Regions from separate parts of the Kerstersia similis genome, predicted to be linked through region 2. Evidence: predicted binding sites of a transcription regulator. Region 2 holds the regulator's gene; the other holds the start of a gene.
The links. The regulator LexA, encoded in region 2, represses DNA repair genes until DNA is damaged. The targets are predictions, from matches to a motif close to ACTGTATNNNNATACAGT.

Region 1 (8,641 bases), on a different contig from region 2:
GTGTTGTCCGGGGGATCCGCCGGTTTGGTTTGCCAGGGCGGGAAAAGACATCCATGGTTTGATATGGGTCTGTTTTTGTTCTTGTTTGTCATGATGCTTCGTGCTGGAATGAAGGGGCGGTTCCTTACTACGTTTCTTCACTACAGGATGGGCATCATGAGTCAATTCCGTATCGCTGTTGTCGTGGGTAGTTTGCGCAAGGATTCGTTCAATCGGCAGTTGGCCAATGCGCTGGCGCGTTTGGCGCCGCCTGATCTGGTGTTCGAGCAAGTGGAGATCGGTCATCTGCCGCTCTATAACCAGGATGACGATGCCAATACGCCGGAAGCAGTTCTGAAGTTCAAGGAAAAGATCCAGTCGGCTCAAGGGGTGTTGTTCGTGACGCCGGAGTACAACCGTTCCATTCCGGGCGTGTTGAAGAATGCGCTGGATCAGGGGTCGCGTCCCTATGGCAAGAACGCCTGGGCTGGCAAGCCAGCAGGTGTGATCGGTATTTCCATAGGCGCCATCGGGACGGCGCTGGCGCAGCAGCATTTGCGCAATGTGCTGGTGTTCCTGGATATGCCGACACTGCAGCAGCCGGAGGCGTTCCTGCATGCCAAGGAGGGTTTTTTTGACGCAGATGGCGGTATTGGCCCCGGCAGCAAGGAGTTTCTGCAGAGTTGGGTCAATCGCTTCGCGGCCTGGGTTAGAAAGAACCAGTAGCAAGAAGCAGCCAGTCGTTGTGAACGGGCAGGGCGCGCGAGGTGGGTTTGCCTTGCCCGGTTGTGGGGTGTTGCGTTGTCGGCGGGCAGGTTCATCCGCCGATGATGGCCCTTATGAGGTCATCACGCGAGGCCTTACGAGGCCTTACGAGGTTCATGAGGCGGGGAATGGCGCGTGAGACCGGTCGAAGTGTGCTGGCGCCGATTTTGGCGCAGGTATCAGGCCGTGGCCGGCCTTACCTTCAGTTCGGCGCCAAGGTGCCGATCACGCCGATCAGGATGATGATGCCCGTGGCAAAGATGATTTCAAAGCGCGTGTTTTTTGCCAGGGCCTGCATGGCCTGTGCCTGGTTGCGCATGCGCGGCACCAGGATGTAGCGGTTGAACAGCGCCAGCGCGACCATGGCGGCAACCGCCAGGAATTTGGTTTCCATCAGGCGCATGTAGAGCGTGGCCCAGTTCCAGGGCCAGGGGCCAAGAATCAGGAAGAGGTTGCCGATGCCGCTCAGGATGGCGATGGCGACTGCCCAGTGGCCAAGGCGTGAGTAGCGCACCAGGGTTTTGATGAGGTCGGTATCCTGGTGCTGCGCCAGCTGGCGTATATGGAGGAAGACCCAGGGCAGGCCGCCGACCCAGTAAGCGATGGCCCAGAGATGCAGGGTCTGGTTGCCGCGATGCAGCCAGCCCAGCGCGCCGTCCATCGCGGCGGCATGGCCGGTTGCAGCGAGTGCCGCCAGCATGGCCGCACTGGCCAGGGCCATGGCGCGGTGTTGGGATGGCGGGCGCCAGCGCCACAGCCAGGCCAGCAGCAGCAGGGGCAAGAGGAGAAATTGCCACTGCCAGGTTTCGCCATAACGGGTGGCCTGCAGGACGGACAGCCAGGTGTCCGGTGACAGGATTTGCCGGCTGTCGCCAGACATGCGCCCCGCCTGCAGTGGGATCATCAGCAGGGTGCCGGCACAGGCCAGCAGCGTGCAGGCTGAGTACACCCGGCGGGAGGGATGGTTCAGGGGGCGGGCCAGCGGCGCCGGCACGAGATAGCCGAAATAGACCCCCGTGCCACAGCACAGTAGCAAGGCTGCGACATGAATCTGACGCAGCAGGATGGGAAACAACTCCAGCACGGCCAGGTGCGCCTCAGGGCTGCACGGTGAAGTCGTATTGCCCCGAGACTTTGTGGGAATCAGCGGAGGTGATGTTCCAATCGACCTGATAGCGGCCAGGGGCCAGGGTGGCCGGCAGCGGCAGGCTCAGGCTTTTGCGGTCCTCGGAGGCATAGGCCAGTTTGCCGGTTTCCAGTGTCTTGCCATCCGGGCCGGTGACGGTAATGCGGCTGAAGGGCAGTTCGACGCGTCCATCGAATTCGATGGACAAGGCGGCGGGAGCCTGCGTGATGGTGCTGCCCGGGGCGGGGGATTGTGCGATGGCGTGCGAGTGGGCCAGGGCAAGGCTATGGACGCCGGCCAGGAGGCTTGTGGCCAGCATGGCTGCGGCCAGGCGGCTGCGGGATGTGAACATGATAGGGAGCGTGTCGCAGTGGAGCAGAAGGGGGAATAGTAGTACATCTCAGTTCCGGCTGCAGGCGGCAGGAGTTGGCGGAAATTCATGAATACTGTTTTTATATACAGTAAAATGGGGGCTAGTGGATTTCAGAAAACCTTATGCCTTTTCCTTCAAATCCTTCTCTGGCCTGCCCTGCGGGCCCGTTGCCGGAGACGGCGGCGCAGCCGGGGCAGGCCGGCCCGCAGGGGTCTTTGCCGCATCCCGATGTCTGGCGTGGCGCGCAGGGTTTGGCGCAGCTTGCTGCCTGTGTGGATACCGGCTTGCCGGCCTTGTCCGCCCAGCTGCCAGGGGGGGGATGGCCGCGTGGCACCTTGGTGGAGATTTTGCTGCCGCGTGCGGGGTGTGGCGAGTGGCAACTGTTGCAGCCGGCTTTGCTGCACGGCGAGCGTCCGGTGGCCCTGGTGCGGCCGCCACATGTGCCGCAGAGCGCGGCCTGGGAGCAGGCTGGCGGAGATGCCATGCGCCTGATGTGGGTCCGGGCGCAGCAGGATGCCGATGCCTTGTGGGCGGCAGAGCAGATTCTGCGCAGCGGTTCGCTGGATGCCTTGTTGCTGTGGCAGGGGGCGGCGGATTACCGCCAGTTGCATCGCCTGCATCTGGCGGCGCAAGGCTGTCATGCCTTGTTTTTCATGTTGCGGCCCCAGGCGCAGGCCCGGCTGCCTTCGCCTGCAGCCTTGCGGCTGGCCCTGACGCCTGATGGGCCTGAAGGAGATTTCCAGGTGCATATACTCAAGCGCCGCGGCGGCTGGCTGTCACGCTCCGTCCGCCTGGCCGCGCCGGCCGGGGCGGCAGCTGTTGCCATGTCCGGGAAAGCAGAGCCATGCAGGTGTGGCTAGGCGTACACCTGCTGCAGCCCAGGCTGGATGCCTACCGCTACAGCGAGGCCGGTTTGCCCCAGGTGGTGTTGCACCAGGGGCAGGTCTGGGCCTGCGGCGGCCAGGCATGGAAGGCCGGGGTGCGCCCAGGCATGCGGCAGGCCGGTGCGCGGGCGCTGGCCCCTGAGCTGGATTTCATCGTCCGCCGGACAGAATGCGAACAGCAGTTGTGCCGCGAAATCGAATTGGCCTTGTTGCCGTTTTCGCCTTTGCTTGCGTGGCAAAGGGAGGATGCGCTGGTGCTGGATGTTTCCGCAAGCCTGAGGCTGTTTGGCGGGGTGCGGCGTCTTTATGCGCGGGTGCGGGAGAGTTTGCAGCGTCTGGGGCTGGCTGCCCGCCTGGCCCTGGCCCCCAGTGCTTGCGGCGCCTGGCTGCTGGCGCGGGCACCGCAGGCCAAGCGTCGGCGGGTGCTGCGGGTATCGCGTCTGGCTGCTTGTCTGGATGGCTTGCCACTGGCCTTGCTGGACGAGCCCGGTAGTCGGCACGAGTGGCTGGCGAGCCTGGGCTGCGATACTTTCGGGGCGTTGCGCCGCTTGCCGCGTGCGGGGCTGCGTGAACGCCAGGCAGCGGGTTTGCTGCTGCAACTTGATCGCGCCTATGGCAATACCGGCGAGTGCTATGAATGGGTCCGGCCACCCGAGCATTTTTGCAGCCAGGTCCAGAGCCTGTTTTCTGTGGAACGCCACGAGGCCTTGTGCTGGCTGGCCCAGCGTTTGCTGGTGCAGTTGACGGCATGGCTGGATGCGCGGCAGTTGGCAGTCTCCGAGTTGCGCTGGAGTTTGCATCACGAAGGACGCCAGCGCAGCAGTCCGCGCACGCATCTGGACATGAAGCTGGCGCAGCCCGCCTGGGAGGCCGGGCATCTGGCTCATCTGCTGGCTGAACGTCTGGCACGCAATCCTTTGCCTGCACCGGTCAGTGCCATGACGCTGGAGGCCATTGCCTGCCAGGCCAGGGCGGGCACCAGCGGCAATTTGCTGGCGCAGGCGGGAGCATCGGGGGATGTGGCTGCCCTGCAGGATGTGCTGGCTGCGCGCTTGGGGGCGGAAAGCATCCTGCTGGCCAGCCCGGTGGCCGACCATCGGCCTGAGCGTGCCTGCCGCTGGCTGCCATATCAGGCCATGGCTGGCGATCGTGCCATGGGTTCGCTACCAGACAGTGCCGCATGGGCAGACCGGCAGGCCATCCGGGCGCCGCGTCCTTTCTGGCTGCTGGAGACGCCATTGCCCTTGCCGGCTGCCGCGGGCGGCGGGCCGATGTATGGCGGCACAGCGCTGCATTTGCTGGGCGGCCCGGAGCGGATCGAGGACGGCTGGTGGGAAGGCGGGACGGCGCGCGATTATTTCATGGCCCGGCACGCGAGCAGTGGCGTGTGCTATTGGGTGTTCCGGCAACGCGGAGCTGGCGAGGCAGCAGGCGGCCTGGTTTGGTTTCTGCATGGGATATATGCATGAGGGAGCCTGGCGACACGCCGCTGGCAGCGGCGGCAGGGCAGGTGCAGGAAGCAGGGCTGCCCGCCTATACCGAATTGTGCTGCCTGAGCAATTACAGTTTTCTGCGCGGTGCATCCTACCCCGAGGAGTTGGTCGCGCAGGCGGCGGCGTTGGGGTATGCGGGCCTGGCGCTGGTGGACGAATGCTCGATGGCCGGGATCGTGAAAGCGCATGTGGAAGCGCAACGCCAGCAGCTTCCCTTGCTGGTGGGGGCATCGTTCGTCTTGAGCCGGGCGGATGGCACGCATTGGCTGGAATTCGTCGCGCTGGCAGAGTCCCTGGAGGGGTATGGCAATCTGTGCGAACTGATCACGCTGGCCCGGCAGCGGGGGAAGAAGGGCAGTTATCGCCTGTATGACACGGATCTGGCGTCCGACGCGGCGATGCCGGCGTTGCCGGGCTGTGTCACGCTGTTGCTGCCGGCATATGCGGCGCCGCTCTCCTTGCTGCAGGAACAGGCAGACTGGCTGGCGCAGGTGTTTCCGGAGCGAGCCTGGGTGGGCCTGGCCTTGCATCAGCGCGGCCGCGACGCACAGCATGCGCAGACGGTCACGCAGGCAGCGGCGGCGGCAGGGCTGCCCGTGGTTGCGGTCGGGCAGGTGGAGATGCATGTGCGGGCCCGCAAACCGTTGCATGACACCTTGCTGGCCATACGCAGCGGACAAACCGTAGCCGCCTGTGGGCTGGCGCGCCAGTCCAATGCGGAACGCCATTTGCGCAGCCGCAGGCAGTTGGCAGCGCTGTACGCGCCGCAATGGCTGGAGGAAACCGGGCGGCTGGCTGCCCGTTGCCGTTTCCGCATGCATGAGGTGCGCTATGCCTACCCGGAGGAAATCTGCCCGGCCGGACATACCCCGGCAACGTATCTGCGGCAGGAAACCCTGGCTGGTGCGCAGCGGCGTTTCCCGGCCGGCGTGCCGGATACGGTGTTGGCCTTGGTGGAAAAGGAGTTGCGCCTGATCACTGAGCTTGCCTATGAGGCGTACTTCCTGACGGTGTATGACATCGTCCGTTATGCGCGAGCACAGGGCATTCTGTGCCAGGGGCGGGGGTCGGCTGCCAACAGCGCCGTCTGCTATTGCCTGGGCATTACGGAGGTGGATCCGGTGCATGGCAATTTGCTGTTCGCCCGGTTCATCAGCAAAGAGCGCGGCGAGCCGCCGGATATCGACGTGGATTTCGAGCACCAGCGGCGTGAGGAAGTGATCCAGTATATCTATGCGCGTTATGGGCGCGAGCGTGCGGCGCTGGCCGCAGTTGTCATTACCTATCGCATGCCCAGCGCCCTGCGCGACACCGGCAGGGCGCTGGGCATGGATGCAGCGCTGGTGGATCAGGTGTGCGCCGCTTACCGGCATTGGGATGGCCGGGAGCGTTTGGCGGAACGCATGCAGGACGCCGGGTTGCAGGCGGATGCGCCGGTGGCGCGGCAATGGCGGGCGTTGGTCGAGGTGTTGTTGGGCTTTCCCCGGCACCTGTCGCAGCACCCTGGCGGTTTCGTGATCGCCCGCGACCGGCTGGTCAGGCTGGTGCCGGTGGAAAATGCCGCTATGGCCGGGCGCAGCGTGGTGCAATGGGATAAGGATGATCTGGACGCTTTGGGCCTGCTCAAAGTGGATGTCCTGGCGCTGGGCATGTTGAGCGTGTTGCGCCGGGCGCTGGCCTGGACGGCATGGCGCCGGGGGCAGGCGTGGCGTTTGCAGGACATTCCTGCGGATGATGCGCCGACTTACGACATGATCTGTGCCGCGGATACGGTAGGCGTATTCCAGATTGAGTCGCGCGCGCAGATGAGCATGCTGCCGCGCTTGAAGCCTCGGGAATACTACGATCTGGTGATTCAGGTCGCCATCGTTCGGCCAGGGCCGATACAGGGAGGCATGGTGCATCCCTATCTGCGGCGGCGGCAGGGGCTGGAAGATAGCCGCAGTCCGGGGCCGGAGATCGAACAGGCCCTGTTGCGCACGAAAGGGGTGCCGATCTTTCAGGAACAGGTGATGCAGATCGCCATGCTGGCAGCCGGTTTTACGGATGGCGAGGCGGATAATCTGCGGCGTTCCATGGCAGCCTGGCGTCGGCGTGGCGGCCTGGGCGGGTTCCATGAAAAAATCCTGTCAGGCATGACGGCACGCGGCTATACCGCTGACTTCGCGGAGCAGATTTTCCGGCAGATGCAGGGGTTTGGCGAGTACGGTTTTCCGGAAAGCCATGCCGCCAGTTTTGCGCAGCTGGCGTATGCCAGCGCCTGGCTCAAGCGCCATGAGCCGGAGGCCTTTCTGGCAGCCTTGCTGGATAGCCAGCCGATGGGGTTTTATTCGCCTTCCATTCTGGTGCAGGATGCCCGCCGGCATGGCGTGCGTGTATGGCCTGTCTCCGTCTGCGATAGCGCCTGGGAAACGCTGCTGGTCCCGGCCGGGCCGCGTCCGGCAGTGCGCCTGGGGTTGTCGCAAGTGCAGGGGCTGTCGCAAGAGGCCGCGCGCAAGCTGGTGGCCGCCCGAAGGCAGCAGCCGTTCGTGGATATTCAGGATGTTGCGCAGCGGGCCTTGCTGGGGCGGGAAGAGTTGCGCGTCCTGGCGGCCTGTGGTGCGCTGTCAGGCCTGCAGAGCAGCCGCCGTGCGGCACTGTGGGAAGCCAGCGGCGCCCGGGCGGAAACCGGTTTGCTGCGCCATGCGCCCGCGCCGGCTGTGCAACTGCCGCTGTTTGAACCCATGAGCGCGGGTGCCGAGGTGCTGGCGGACTACCGCCACCTGGGCCTGAGCCTAGGCCCGCATCCCTTGAGCTTGCTGCGTGCCGAACTACAGGCCAGGCGCCTGATGACGGCGGCGCAGTTGCAGCAGCTGGCGCATGGCCGGCTGGCGCGTGCCTGTGGCATCGTGGTGGGTCGGCAACGCCCCGGTACGGCCAAAGGCGTGATGTTCGTGACCTTGGAAGATGAGACCGGCAATGTCAATGTGATCGTGCGGCCGGAGTGGCTGGAACGTCAGCGTGCGGCATTGCTGAATGCGCAGTTGCTGGCGGTGCATGGGGTCTGGCAGACCCATGAGGGCGTGTCGCATCTGGTGCTGGGGCGAGCGGAAGACCTGAGCCCGCTGCTGGGCGGGCTGGCGACCCGCAGCCGGGATTTCCAGTAAGGCGGCGTTTGATGCCGCTTGGCCGCGGGGCTCAGGGTCCCTGCGTGGCTTTCAGACTGTCGGGATGGCAATCGGTTTCCGCGCCGCTGTCGGCGATATCGCAAGTGACGCCGGGCAGGTTTTCGAGTTCCTTGACCAGTTGTTTTTCCTGGGTGGTGCAGCCAGCCAGCAGGACAACGCCCAGGGCCAGGAAGAAAGGAAGTTTGCTCAGATTCATGGGTTCGAAAAGGCTGAAATCCACCATGCCGACTGGGGCATGGCAAGAAAGGTAGGGGCCGGGCGGCTGCCTATTATCGGTGATTATCGGTGATTTCTGGCTCAGGCCGGATTCACTGGCGGATGAAGTCTGTCATGGTTTGATAAATACGGTCGCAGGCGTCAGGCACCAGGGCATGCAGATTGAGGCAGGCATGAATCATGTCGGGCAGGTGTAGGTGCTGGTGGGCAATGCCGTGTTGCTGCAATTGCGCCAGGTAGGCCAGGCCTTCGTCCCGCAGCGGACATAGGCCGGCCGTGACCAGCAGCGTGGGCGGCAGGCCATCCATTTCCTTGTATAGCGGAGAAGCCTGGCGGCGGTCTTCGTCATGCTGGAAATAATGATCGAAATACCAGCGTATCTTGGCCGTTTCCAGCAAGTAGCCCGTGCCATTTTCCAGCAGCGAAGGGTAGGGGGGCAGTGTGTAATCCAGGCTGGGGTAGATCAATAGCAAGCGGTCCAGCCGCAGATGTTGATGGCGGCGCAGCAAGGAGGCCAGTGTGGCAGCCAGCGCACCGCCGCCAGAATCACCCGCCAGGGCAAGGCGTTCTGTGACCAGGCAGTCGGTGTCGGCCAGCGCATCACGCAGGTGCGTCAGCACTCCCAGGCAATCGGTCAG
Region 2 (10,445 bases):
AAGGGCTTGCCAGGTCCAGGCAGGCAAGCCGTCCGCCATGTGCCGCTTTCCCTGATTTGCTGCCTGGGGGGATGGGCTGCGTTGTCGCCGGCGCTGCAGTATTGATACCGCGACGGATTTCAGCACAGGGGGTTCAGGGCTTGACGGCCTCGAAGGTGATGATGGCATCTGCGTCCGTCGGCCAGCGGCCGTGAGCATAGCCGCCCGATACCGTGATGTCGGTGAAACCGGCTGCCCGCAGTGCGGCCTGCATTTCACGCACACCCCACCAGCGCAGGCTGAAGGATTCCAGCTCAGTCGTTTGCAGCACGCCCTGATCCCAGGCTTCGTAACGCAGTAAATCTACAGAAACCTGATTGATGTGATCGGTTGTCAGGCGGTCGCAAGTGAGGGTGAGCTGCTGTGTGGCGGTGGGCTGCCAGGTACGTACCGAATGCCCACCGGCCTGGATGGCATGTGCAGGGTCCAGGTCCAGAATCAGGCGTCCCTGGGCTTGCAGATGTTCAAAGCAGCGGGTCAGTACGGCGCAGGCCGTTTCGTGGTCGGTGATGAGCTGGAACGAGCCGGCGGGAATGATGATGGCGGCGAAGGCCTGTTCGTACTGGAACTGTTCGAAGGTTTGGCACGTCATGGGAACGGCCAGGCCGCGCTGCTCGCATTCCGATTGGCACAGGGCAAGCATTTCTGCGGAAGCATCAAAGCCATGCACATCCAGTCCGGCTTGCAGCAGCGGTATGAGGATACGGCCATTGCCGGCAGCAGGTTCGAGAACAGGGCCAGGGCAATGCTTCAGGCGCTCCAGGTAGAACTCGACATCGCCGAAGGAGTGGCCGATGGGTTTGTCCAGATGATAGACCTGCGAGGCCAGGCGGCCATAGCGATTGTTTTGTGCAGACATGAGATTGTGCGCTTCTTGTGCGTCGATAGCATGGAGAAAACGGAATATATCAGCTTGATGGAGACGGCGCTCCCGGTGCTTGATGCGGCGGCAATGCAGGGGGCAGGGTTATGCAGGAAAGCCGTTGCATTGTCTGGCAATATCGGTGGATTTCTGTCCAGATGGATTGCCAGGGAGGTTTCATGGGTATGCGCGCAGGGTCGGTATCCGCGTGGGTAGCAGGTTTTCTTGCGGTACTGATTTCATATGCGGGGCCGTTGCTGATTTTTATCCAGGCAGCGCATGTCGGGAATATCGCACCGGAGATGTTGGCTTCCTGGATATGGGCCATTTCGATAGGCGCGGGTGTCAGCGGCCTGTTGCTGAGCTGGTGGCTGAAGATTCCGGTCATTACGGCATGGTCGGCGCCGGGCACGGCCCTGTTGATTACCCTGTTTCCCGAAATTTCCATGGCTCAGGTCGTGGGGGCATACATTCTGGCTGCGCTATTGGTGTTGCTGGTCGGGGTGACCGGATATTTCGATAAATTGGTGCGCGCCATTCCTCGTGGTATCGCCGCGGGCATGATGGCGGGTATTCTGTTCCAGTTCGGTACCCAGGCATTTACTGCGGCCGGAAAAATGCCCGCGCTGGTCTTTGCCATGCTGGCGGCCTATTTCGTCTGTAGGCGGCTGTGCCCGCGCTATACGGTGGTGGTTGTGGCCTTGACAGGGTTTGTAGTGGCCCTGGGCCAGCAACTGACCGATTTTTCCAGCCTGACCTTGTCGTGGACCCAGCCCATATTCGTCGTGCCGCAGTTCGACTGGGTGTCGTTCCTGAGCCTGGCCTTGCCGCTGACGATCGTCAGTCTGACGGGGCAGTTCCTGCCTGGCATGGCGGTGATGCAGTTGTCCGGTTACCAGATGCCGGCGCGGCCGGTCATCATGGTGACGGGTCTGGCGTCATTGGCCACGGCTTTCTTTGGCGGTGTGACGATTGTCCTGTCCGCCATTACTGCTGCACTGTGTACGGGTAAGGATGCTCATCCAGAGAAGGACAAGCGTTATATCGCAGGTATTGCCAATGGCGTTTTTTACCTGATCGGCGGAACCTTTGCCGGGACGATTGTCCTGTTGTTCAAGGCCGTTCCGGCCGAACTGGTCGCCATTCTTGCAGGTCTGGCGTTGATAGGCGCCATTGTTTCCAATATGACCCTGGTGGTGGAGGATGCTGCGCACCGAGAGGCAGCAACCATCACTTTTCTGGCGACGGCCTCAGGCATGACCCTCTGGGGCTTTGGTTCTGCTTTCTGGGGAATCGTCATCGGCATGCTGGCCCATGGCATCATGAGCGGCTTCAGGCACGCGAGCGAGTAGCGCGGCAGTATGCCGGCTGATGGCAGGCTGCGCTGCCATGCACCCGCCATGCCAGAAGACTGGCATGGCGGAGGGCAATCAGTGCAGAGCCTGTGCGCGGATCAGGCCGATGGCAATGCCTTCCAGGGCGAAATGCTGGCCCGGACGAATTTCGATGACGGGGTAGTCTGGGTTTTCGGGTAGCAGGCGCAGGCCTTGGCGGTCTTGGCTGAGCCGCTTGACGGTGACTTCGTCGTCGATGCGGGCGACGACGATCTGGCCGTTGCGGGCTTCGCTGGCTTTGCGTACGGCCAGCAGGTCGCCTTCCAGAATGCCGGCGTCGCGCATGCTCATGCCGCGTACTTTGAGGAAGTAGTCTGGCCGGGTGTCAAACAGGGCAGGGTCCACACGCACTTCACGCTCAATGTGCTCCGCCGCGAGTATGGGGCTGCCAGCGGCAACACGGCCGACCAGCGGCACTAGCGCGGATTCGAAATCCGTATGCTGCGCCTGGAGCGCGGGAGACTCTTCAGCCTGCGACAGCCGGATGCCGCGCGAGGTGCCAGGGGTCAGGATGATGGCGCCTTTGCGCGCCAGCGCCTTGAGGTGGTCTTCCGCTGCATTCGGGGAACGGAACCCGAGCGCCTGGGCAATTTCGGCGCGAGTGGGAGGAAAGCCTGTGCCTTCCAAAGACTGGCGGATGAAATCGAGGATCTGTTGCTGGCGCGCGGTGAGCTTGATGGTCATGATTTTGGCTGTATGGACATACAGGGCCAATTTTGTCGGACTTGCGCCCGGAAAGCAAGCCTGGATCAGGCTTTGAGGCAGTTTTTTGCCCTATCCGGCGGGGTTTTTGTCATTTTGGCGGGTTTTCCCGGTTTTTAGCGAAGATGACACGCACCGTCGGCGGTTGGCGGCGCGTGTCGGGGCCGGCGGCCAGCGACGCGACAGCGCGGGTTCAGCGCCTGTCCGGTTCCGCCAGGATGAGGTAATCATGGCCATGGCGCAGTCCCTGTTCCTGTCGGCACAGGGCATGTGCCTGGGCCCGCAGCGTTTGCACGTGTTCCATGAGTGATAGCGCCAGTTGCCTGTCTTGGATCCGGCCCAGGCGTTGCGCGCACATATCGAGCTGGCTGTCGATGAAGCGGGCGCCGTAGCGTATGGGATAGCGCTGTACATCGAGCGCCCGGAAGCCCGCAGTGCGCAATTGGCGCAAGACCCACTCCAATGGATATTCACGGTAGGGGCTTTCCCCCGCCAATAGCAGGCAGGCATCGCGCAGGCGTCCGATTTCCGTGACGGCCGCACCGGCCGGATCGTCTGGAAAGGTGGTGACATACGGTTCCAGGCCAATCACATACAGTCGGCCCTTGACCAGGGGCCGCAGACGTTCAAACAGCCTGTCCTGCCAATAGGGAGCAAAGCCTTCGATGGCACCCAGCAGGTAGTCCGCCAGGACGGTGTCGTAACGCTCACCGCGCAGCAGGTCTGCATCCATCCAGTTGCCCAGCAAGAGCCTGTCCTGGGCTCGCAGACGGCCTTCCGTGGCTGCCTGCACGTTGGCGAGCATGGCTGGCGCACCGGTGACGGCAGTCCAGGCTTCGGTATCCTGGGACAGCAGCCAGGAGATCGAGGCGCGGCCAGTGCCGGCATCGAGGAAGCGCCCCCAGGGCAGGCCGTTCTGGAGCCGTGCGACTTCCGCGTAGAGCGAGCGAGGGCCAGCGCCTGCCGGCGCTGGCGTCACAGGGGGCTGGCTCAAAACTCGATTCCTACGCCTGCCATGACGCTGCGGCCTTGGATTGGTGCCGCGCGCGAAATGAAAGAGACATGGTTGTAGGCGACCCGGTTCAAGAGGTTGCTGCCTTGCACATAAAGGCGGTAGCGCGTGCTGTCGAGCTTGCCATGGTAGGACAAGCCGGCATTGACCATGTTGTAGCCAGGAGTATCGTCTTCGTAGCTGGCGATCTTGTTCTGGCTGAATACCCGGTAGTATTCCAGGAAGCCGTGCCACTGTTGCCAGCTGGCATGGGTGCGCAGGCCCAGGCGCGCGGCGGGAATGCGTGGCAGGTTGGATTGCGGGTCGCGCAGCTTGCCGCGGATATAGTCACCAAACAGGGTGGCGCTCAAGCCTTTGCTGTATTGATAGGTCAGGTCCGCTTCCAGGCCGGTAAAGCTGGCGTCGCGCTGGGTGTATTCGATCAGGCGGAAGTCTTCGAATTGATCCAGGGTTTCGGCATAAATATAGCCATCGACACGGCTGTGGTAGGCGTTCAGTGCGAAGCTGATATCCCCGTCGTCTTTGCGCAGGCCAAACTCTACGGTGTTGGCTGTTTCCCGGCCCAGGTCGGTATTGCCGCGCTCATAGGTATTGGTCGCCAGGTGTACGCCTTTGGCATACATTTCCTGGGCGTTGGGCAGGCGTTGCGAACGCGAGAACGAGACCGTGGCGGCATAGCCGGGAGTGAAGTCCCAGATGGCAGCAGCAGATAAGGAGTTGGCGTGGTCGCTCTTGCCGGGCTGCGTCCCGGCGGTGGGGGTCAGGCGTTGCCATTCTTGGCGGGCGCCGACTTCAAAGCGCCAGTCGTCATGACGGTATTCTTCCAGCAGGAACAGGCCCGTGCTGCTGGTGCGGGTGCGCGGAACAAAACTTTCCAGGCCGGTGGATTCAAAATGGGAGCGCGCGGTTTGCAGGCCCACGACACCGTGCCAGCGGCCTAGTGGCTGATGTTGCAGTTCCAGGCGCAAGTCGCGCCCACGGTTGGTGAATGTGGTGGCCGTGATGCCTTCATCGCGTTCGTCGTGACGGTAATCGGTATGGCTGGCGCGTAGCCGCAGCTGGTCGAAACCGGGCAGGGGGTTGCGCAGTTCGCCGCGCAGGTCTATCCGTTCGCTGCGTAGGTGCGCCGTGGCTGCGTGCTCTTCTCCGTGGTCGTGAGAATGCTCATGATCGTGATCGTTGTCGTGGCTGTGGCTGCCGCAGTGCAGCGTAGCGCCATGGGGGTGGCAGCTTTCGTACTCATGGCTGTGGCCAGGCAGGCCATAGTCGTCCTCGCGGTAGGAATAGGCCAGTCCCAGGTAGCCGCGGTCGCCGATGAAAGAGAAGCCCAGGCTGCCTTGCGTGCTGTCGGTGTTGGAATTGGCGACCTTGCTGAAATCCTGGCCGGGAACGCGATAGTCGTCCGAGCGCAGCCGTGAGCCTTCAACATGCAGCGCAACATTGCCTTCGCCGGTTGTCAGGGCAAAGGCGCCAGCCCGTTCGTTCGAACCTGTGGCGCCGCGCAACTGCACCTGGCCGCTCAGGCCGTTATCGGGAATGTGCGTGGGAATTTTGTCATCCACGACATTGACGACGCCACCAATGGCGCTACCGCCGTAAAGCAGGGCCGCCGGCCCTCGCAGCACTTCCACGCGCCGGGCCAGCAGCGGATCGACGGTAACAATGTGATCCGGAGAAACCGAGGAGGCATCGAAGATATCTGCGCCATCGGACAGCACCTTGACTCGGGGCGCCGTTTGCCCGCGAATCACAGGGCGGGTGGCGCCGTTGCCAAAGCTGTCGGCGTGCACGCCGGGCAGATGATCCAGGCTCAGCCCCAGGGTGCCGCGGCGATGCCAGGCCAAGTCTTCATCCTGCAGAACCGTGCTGGCCTGGATGAGATCACCTTGCTCGCGTTGCAGGGCATCCGCGGTGATGACGACAGGGGTGAGTTGCGTGACCGGGTCATGGGTCGTCTGTGCATGCAGGAGTGCGGGGCTGCCGAGAAGGGCCGTTGCCAGTGCGGCCGACAAGGGACGAAGCCGGAGGAACATGGGAAATATTTCCTTTGCAGGGAAGGGGGGAGGAATGGATATCAAAATCTGATAATTGTTAAATGATATAACATTACATAAATGAAAGGGAAACCGGTGTGATGATCAGGGCATCGGCAGGCCAGGCGGTCAGGGCGAACGTGGCGTGGGTTTCAGGCTCGGCCACAGGTGTGGCGGCTATGCATCACGCTTGTGAAGGATAGTTGTTTTCATTATCATCGCTGCTTTTGGCGGATAAGGTCCTGGCTGATGCAGCCGGCTTTTGTCCCGACAACATTTGCTGCCGGCTTGGTCCGGCCCCGGAAGCCCATGCCAAGCCTGGCGCAGGTCGTCGAAGAATTGACGGGCGCCTACACTGAACTGAAGCGGTATCTCGGCTGGAAGCTGAACGATTCGCACAAGGCCGCGGATATTGCCCAGGAAAGTTTCGAGCGCGTCTATCACCATGCCCTGAAGGGCAAGGTGGCGCGCCCGCGTGCCTTGCTGTTCAGTGCCGCACGAAATCTGATCATCGACCAGGGGCGCAGCGAGCAACGCGATCAATCCCTGATGGAGGAGCTCGAACAGCAGGGCGGCGAAATGGCGGCTAGCGTGGAGCAGCAGATTCTGCATCGCGATCAGCTCGAACGGGTTGCTGCGCGTTTGCAGCGCTTGCCGCGCAAGCGCAGGGAAGTGTTCATCCTGGCGCGGATATACGGTTACAGTTACGCCGAAATTGCTGCGCGCATGGATATATCCGTCGCCGCGGTGGAGAAACACATTGCGCGTGCGGTGCTGGACTGCTCGGATCTGATCGAGCGGGACGACCCCGCAGGCGCGCCACGCAAATGACGGATCACTGACCATGCAACGCTCTCAAGTTGAATACGCATTGACTTTGCTGGCCCGTACATCGGGCAGCACGGGCGAGCGTGCGCGGCTGGCGGAGCAGGAACTGGTGGGGTGGCGCGAGGCCGCACCGGAAAACGAGTCGGCCTTCCAGGAGGCCTGGCGGCGCTGGCAGGCGCTGGACGCCATGAGCAGCGAGCTGCGCGGTTTGATCGCTGAGCCGCGCCTGCGGGTGCAAGGCGGTGTGCGCCGCTGGCGTTGGCCAGCCTTTGGCGTCGCTTTTGCCGGTGTGCTGATGGCTTGTGCCGGCTGGTATTACCTCGTGCCGATTGACTCACAGGGATTTGCGACTGCGCTGGCGCAGAGCGGCCGTTATGAGTTGCGCGATGGCAGTACGCTGGAGCTCAATGCCGGCAGCCAGGTGGAAATACGCTATTACCGCAATCGGCGTGAGGCCGAGTTGCTGGCCGGCGAAGCCCGTTTTCATGTGCAGCCGCAGGCGGGCAAGCCCTTCCGTGTCACTGGCGGAGGCTTGCGCGCTACGGTGCTGGGCACAGTCTTTACAGTGGGGCATCGCGGCGTCGGCGCACAAGTGCAGGTCGAAGAGGGCGTGGTACGGGTGGATGCTGTGCGCGCCTGGTGGCATCCCGACCTGACTGGCCCGGTATTGCGTGCCGGGCAGCAAGTGCGCGGCAATGGCGTGGGCCTGGGCGAAGTGCAGCCGTTGCCGGATACCCAGGCGGCAGCCTGGCGTCGTGGGCTGGCGGTGTTTGACGACACGACGCTGGCCGATGCCGTGGCGCAATTGCAGCCATGGTCAACCGTGCCGTTACGCCTGCTCGATGAGCAGGCGGGCCAGCAACGGATTACCGGTACGTTCCATCTGGATGATGTGGCTGGCGTGATTGCGTTGCTGCCACGTATTGCCGCCGTTGCGGTGGAGCAGCGCGCCGACGGCGTGGCGATCCGCAGTCTGCCGGCACGCTGACAGCAAGCCGGTCAGCAAGTCCCGGAACCGCAGCTGCCGCCGTGAGGGGGTGCAGTCTTGCTGCGCCCGGCCATGGGCAGCATAGGGAAGGGCGGGGCGGTAAGGGCGATATGGGCCGGCACATCGGGAGTGACGCCTGCATATCCAGCCTGTCGATTCGCAAATAAAAATAATTGTCGGGTTTATTTGTCATGGGTCGTCTTCATCGTGATCGCCGTAATCACGCAAGAAGTCACCGAGGACGATATGACCATGCGCATCCGCGCAACTGGGCCCTTTCGGGGCCCGCGCCAGCAAGACACCATTATCAGTAAACAGAACCTTCTGACTATGCGCGCCAGCGTGGCCGCCGTTTTGGCGGCATGCATGCTGATGACGCCGCTGGATCAGGCCCAGGCACAGTCTGGCGGGGCGCCGACGCAGCTTGATTTGCCCGCGCAACAGTTGAGCGAAGCCATCAATACGCTGGCCTCGCACAGCGGTGTGCAGATTGCTGCGCCGGCCGGGCTGCTGCGCCAGCGCCAGGCGCCCGCCTTGTCCGGGCGCTATACCGTGCGCCAGGCGCTGGATGCTTTGCTGGCAGGCAGTGATCTGGAGGTGGAAGAGGTCGGCGGACGCTATGTGATTCGCCAGCGTGGCGCCAGCAACGCAGCGACGCAGGGCGTGACGACACTGGAAACGGTGGAGGTGACAGGCCAGGTGCCGGCACGTATGGCTGTCTATGACACGCCTGATTCCGTCGCGGTGGTGACCCGGGAGGAAATCGACCGCCTGCCGCCCCGCAATGTTTCCGATGTGCTGACTGATATTCCTGGTGTTGCGACATCGCAGAGCCGCCAGAATCCTGGCGTAGCCGTCAATATTCGCGGCCTGCAGGGCTTTGGTCGCGTCAATGTGATGATCGACGGCGCGCGCCAGAACTACCAGCAAAGCGGCCATGGAGACAGTGGTTCGGTCTATCTGGACGCCGATCTGCTGGCGCGGGTAGAAGTGACCAAAGGGCCGGTGGCGGCCACGGGCGGCGCTGGCATGATAGGCGGGATGGTCAATTTCCGTACCTTGACCATCGACGATGTCGTGGAATCGGGCGAGCAGGTGGGCGGACGCGTGAATCTGGTGACCGGCAGCAATGCCTATCACTTTTCCGGCAGCGCGGCCTTTGGCTGGCGCCTGAGCGACGAGTTCGATTTGACCGCCGCCGTTTCCCGTAAAAGCGTCGGCTCTTTTCGTAAGGGTACCCGCAATACTTCGAAAAACTACGGCGATGCCGTCGTGACCGGCGGTGGGGATTGGAACGAGCAGTACCACAATGAATTGATGCAGGCCCAGATGCAGGGCGTGAGCGGCATGACGGATCAGCGCCAGCTGTCCGGCCTGGCCAAGCTGGGCTGGCGCCCCAATGCAGACCACCGCTTCACGCTGGGCTATGTCGGCTTCAAGGCTGATTATGACGAGGGCGCGCTGGATGACGACATCAAATCGGCGCCCATCAATGCCAGCAACAAGCTGAGCTCGGAAACGATTACCTTGCAGCATGAGTGGCAGCCAGTGAATCGCTGGTTCGATTGGCGTGCCAGCATGTATTTCACCACCACGGAAAACGATGCCGAGCGCCAGGCCCAACCCGCGATGAACGTGGGCTGGAGTCTTATGCACTTCGAGACCAATACCTTTGGTATGACGGCCGAGAACCGGGCGCGCTTCGGTTTGGGTGGCATGGATGTGACCTGGGCGCTGGGCGGCGAGTTCTATCGCGATTGGACGCGTCCGGGGGCCATTTCTCAGGATACCGGGGCCAACCGTGGCGACCCGGAAATCATGGTGGGCGGCACGCCGCGTGGTCAGCGGACCGTCACCAGCGGTTTTACCAACCTGACGCTGGAGCATGGCGACTGGCTGGAAGTCGGGGGCGGCTTGCGCTATGACTGGTTCGGCCTCCAGGGCGATGGGCTGATGCGCGTCGGGACGATCTACAACGGCAACGGCGCACGTCCGGAGTATTCGGCGCTATATACGGAATTTTCCACCAGCCGCCATGACGGCGAGTTCGCACCCAGCCTGCGTCTGGCCGTCAAGCCGGTCGAGCGCGTGCAGCTCTTCGCCAATTATGGCCGGGGCGTACGGCCGCCTTCGATCACCGAGTCTTTTCGCTATGGCGCGCACCCAGGCGCCGTGTCGTTTCCGTATTACCCCAACCCCAACCTGAAGGCAGAACGCTCGCGCAACTGGGAGTTGGGCGCCAATATCAAGCTTGATGGCTTGCTGGTGGCAGAGGACATGTTCCGCATCAAGGCGGCATGGTTCAACACCAAGGTGGATAACTACATGGTGTTGGCCAGCATCATGTCTCCGAGTTCGCTCAGTGCGCAAAGCGGGACGAATTCACCCATGTCCTTTATCAATCTGATGGATCCTTTCCGCACCCGCGGCCTGGAACTGCAAGCGGATTACGACGCCGGGCTGGTATTCGCGTCGGCTGGTTTTACCCATTCGCTGATAGATACCGGTGACGGACGCTATGACCCTTACCCGTTGGGCAGCCTAGTGGGTTTCCCTGCGACGACGCTGGGTCAGGGGGGGGGCGCGG

Region 1: imuA (translesion DNA synthesis-associated protein ImuA) is a predicted target of LexA. The motif match lies at 2,316-2,333, and genes of this name have one in related genera.

What each region holds. Positions count from the first base shown of each region.
Region 1 covers NZ_CBCSIQ010000038.1:1,168-9,808, forward strand. Annotated here, with positions in the region: gene ACNA1V_RS16615 (NADPH-dependent FMN reductase) at 157-705, shown strand; gene copD (copper homeostasis membrane protein CopD) at 947-1,828, opposite strand; gene ACNA1V_RS16625 (copper resistance CopC family protein) at 1,842-2,222, opposite strand; gene imuA (translesion DNA synthesis-associated protein ImuA) at 2,366-3,103, shown strand; gene ACNA1V_RS16635 (Y-family DNA polymerase) at 3,088-4,596, shown strand; gene ACNA1V_RS16640 (error-prone DNA polymerase) at 4,593-7,766, shown strand; gene ACNA1V_RS16645 (hypothetical protein) at 7,798-8,010, opposite strand; partial or broken gene ACNA1V_RS16650 (alpha/beta hydrolase) at 8,096-8,641, opposite strand, start outside.
Region 2 covers NZ_CBCSIQ010000015.1:31,007-41,451, forward strand. Annotated here, with positions in the region: gene ACNA1V_RS10575 (class I SAM-dependent methyltransferase) at 134-898, opposite strand; gene ACNA1V_RS10580 (benzoate/H(+) symporter BenE family transporter) at 1,081-2,253, shown strand; gene lexA (transcriptional repressor LexA) at 2,332-2,979, opposite strand; gene ACNA1V_RS10590 (class I SAM-dependent methyltransferase) at 3,191-3,991, opposite strand; gene ACNA1V_RS10595 (TonB-dependent receptor domain-containing protein) at 3,988-6,042, opposite strand; gene ACNA1V_RS10600 (RNA polymerase sigma factor) at 6,352-6,873, shown strand; gene ACNA1V_RS10605 (FecR family protein) at 6,887-7,858, shown strand; gene ACNA1V_RS10610 (TonB-dependent receptor) at 8,225-10,445, shown strand, end outside.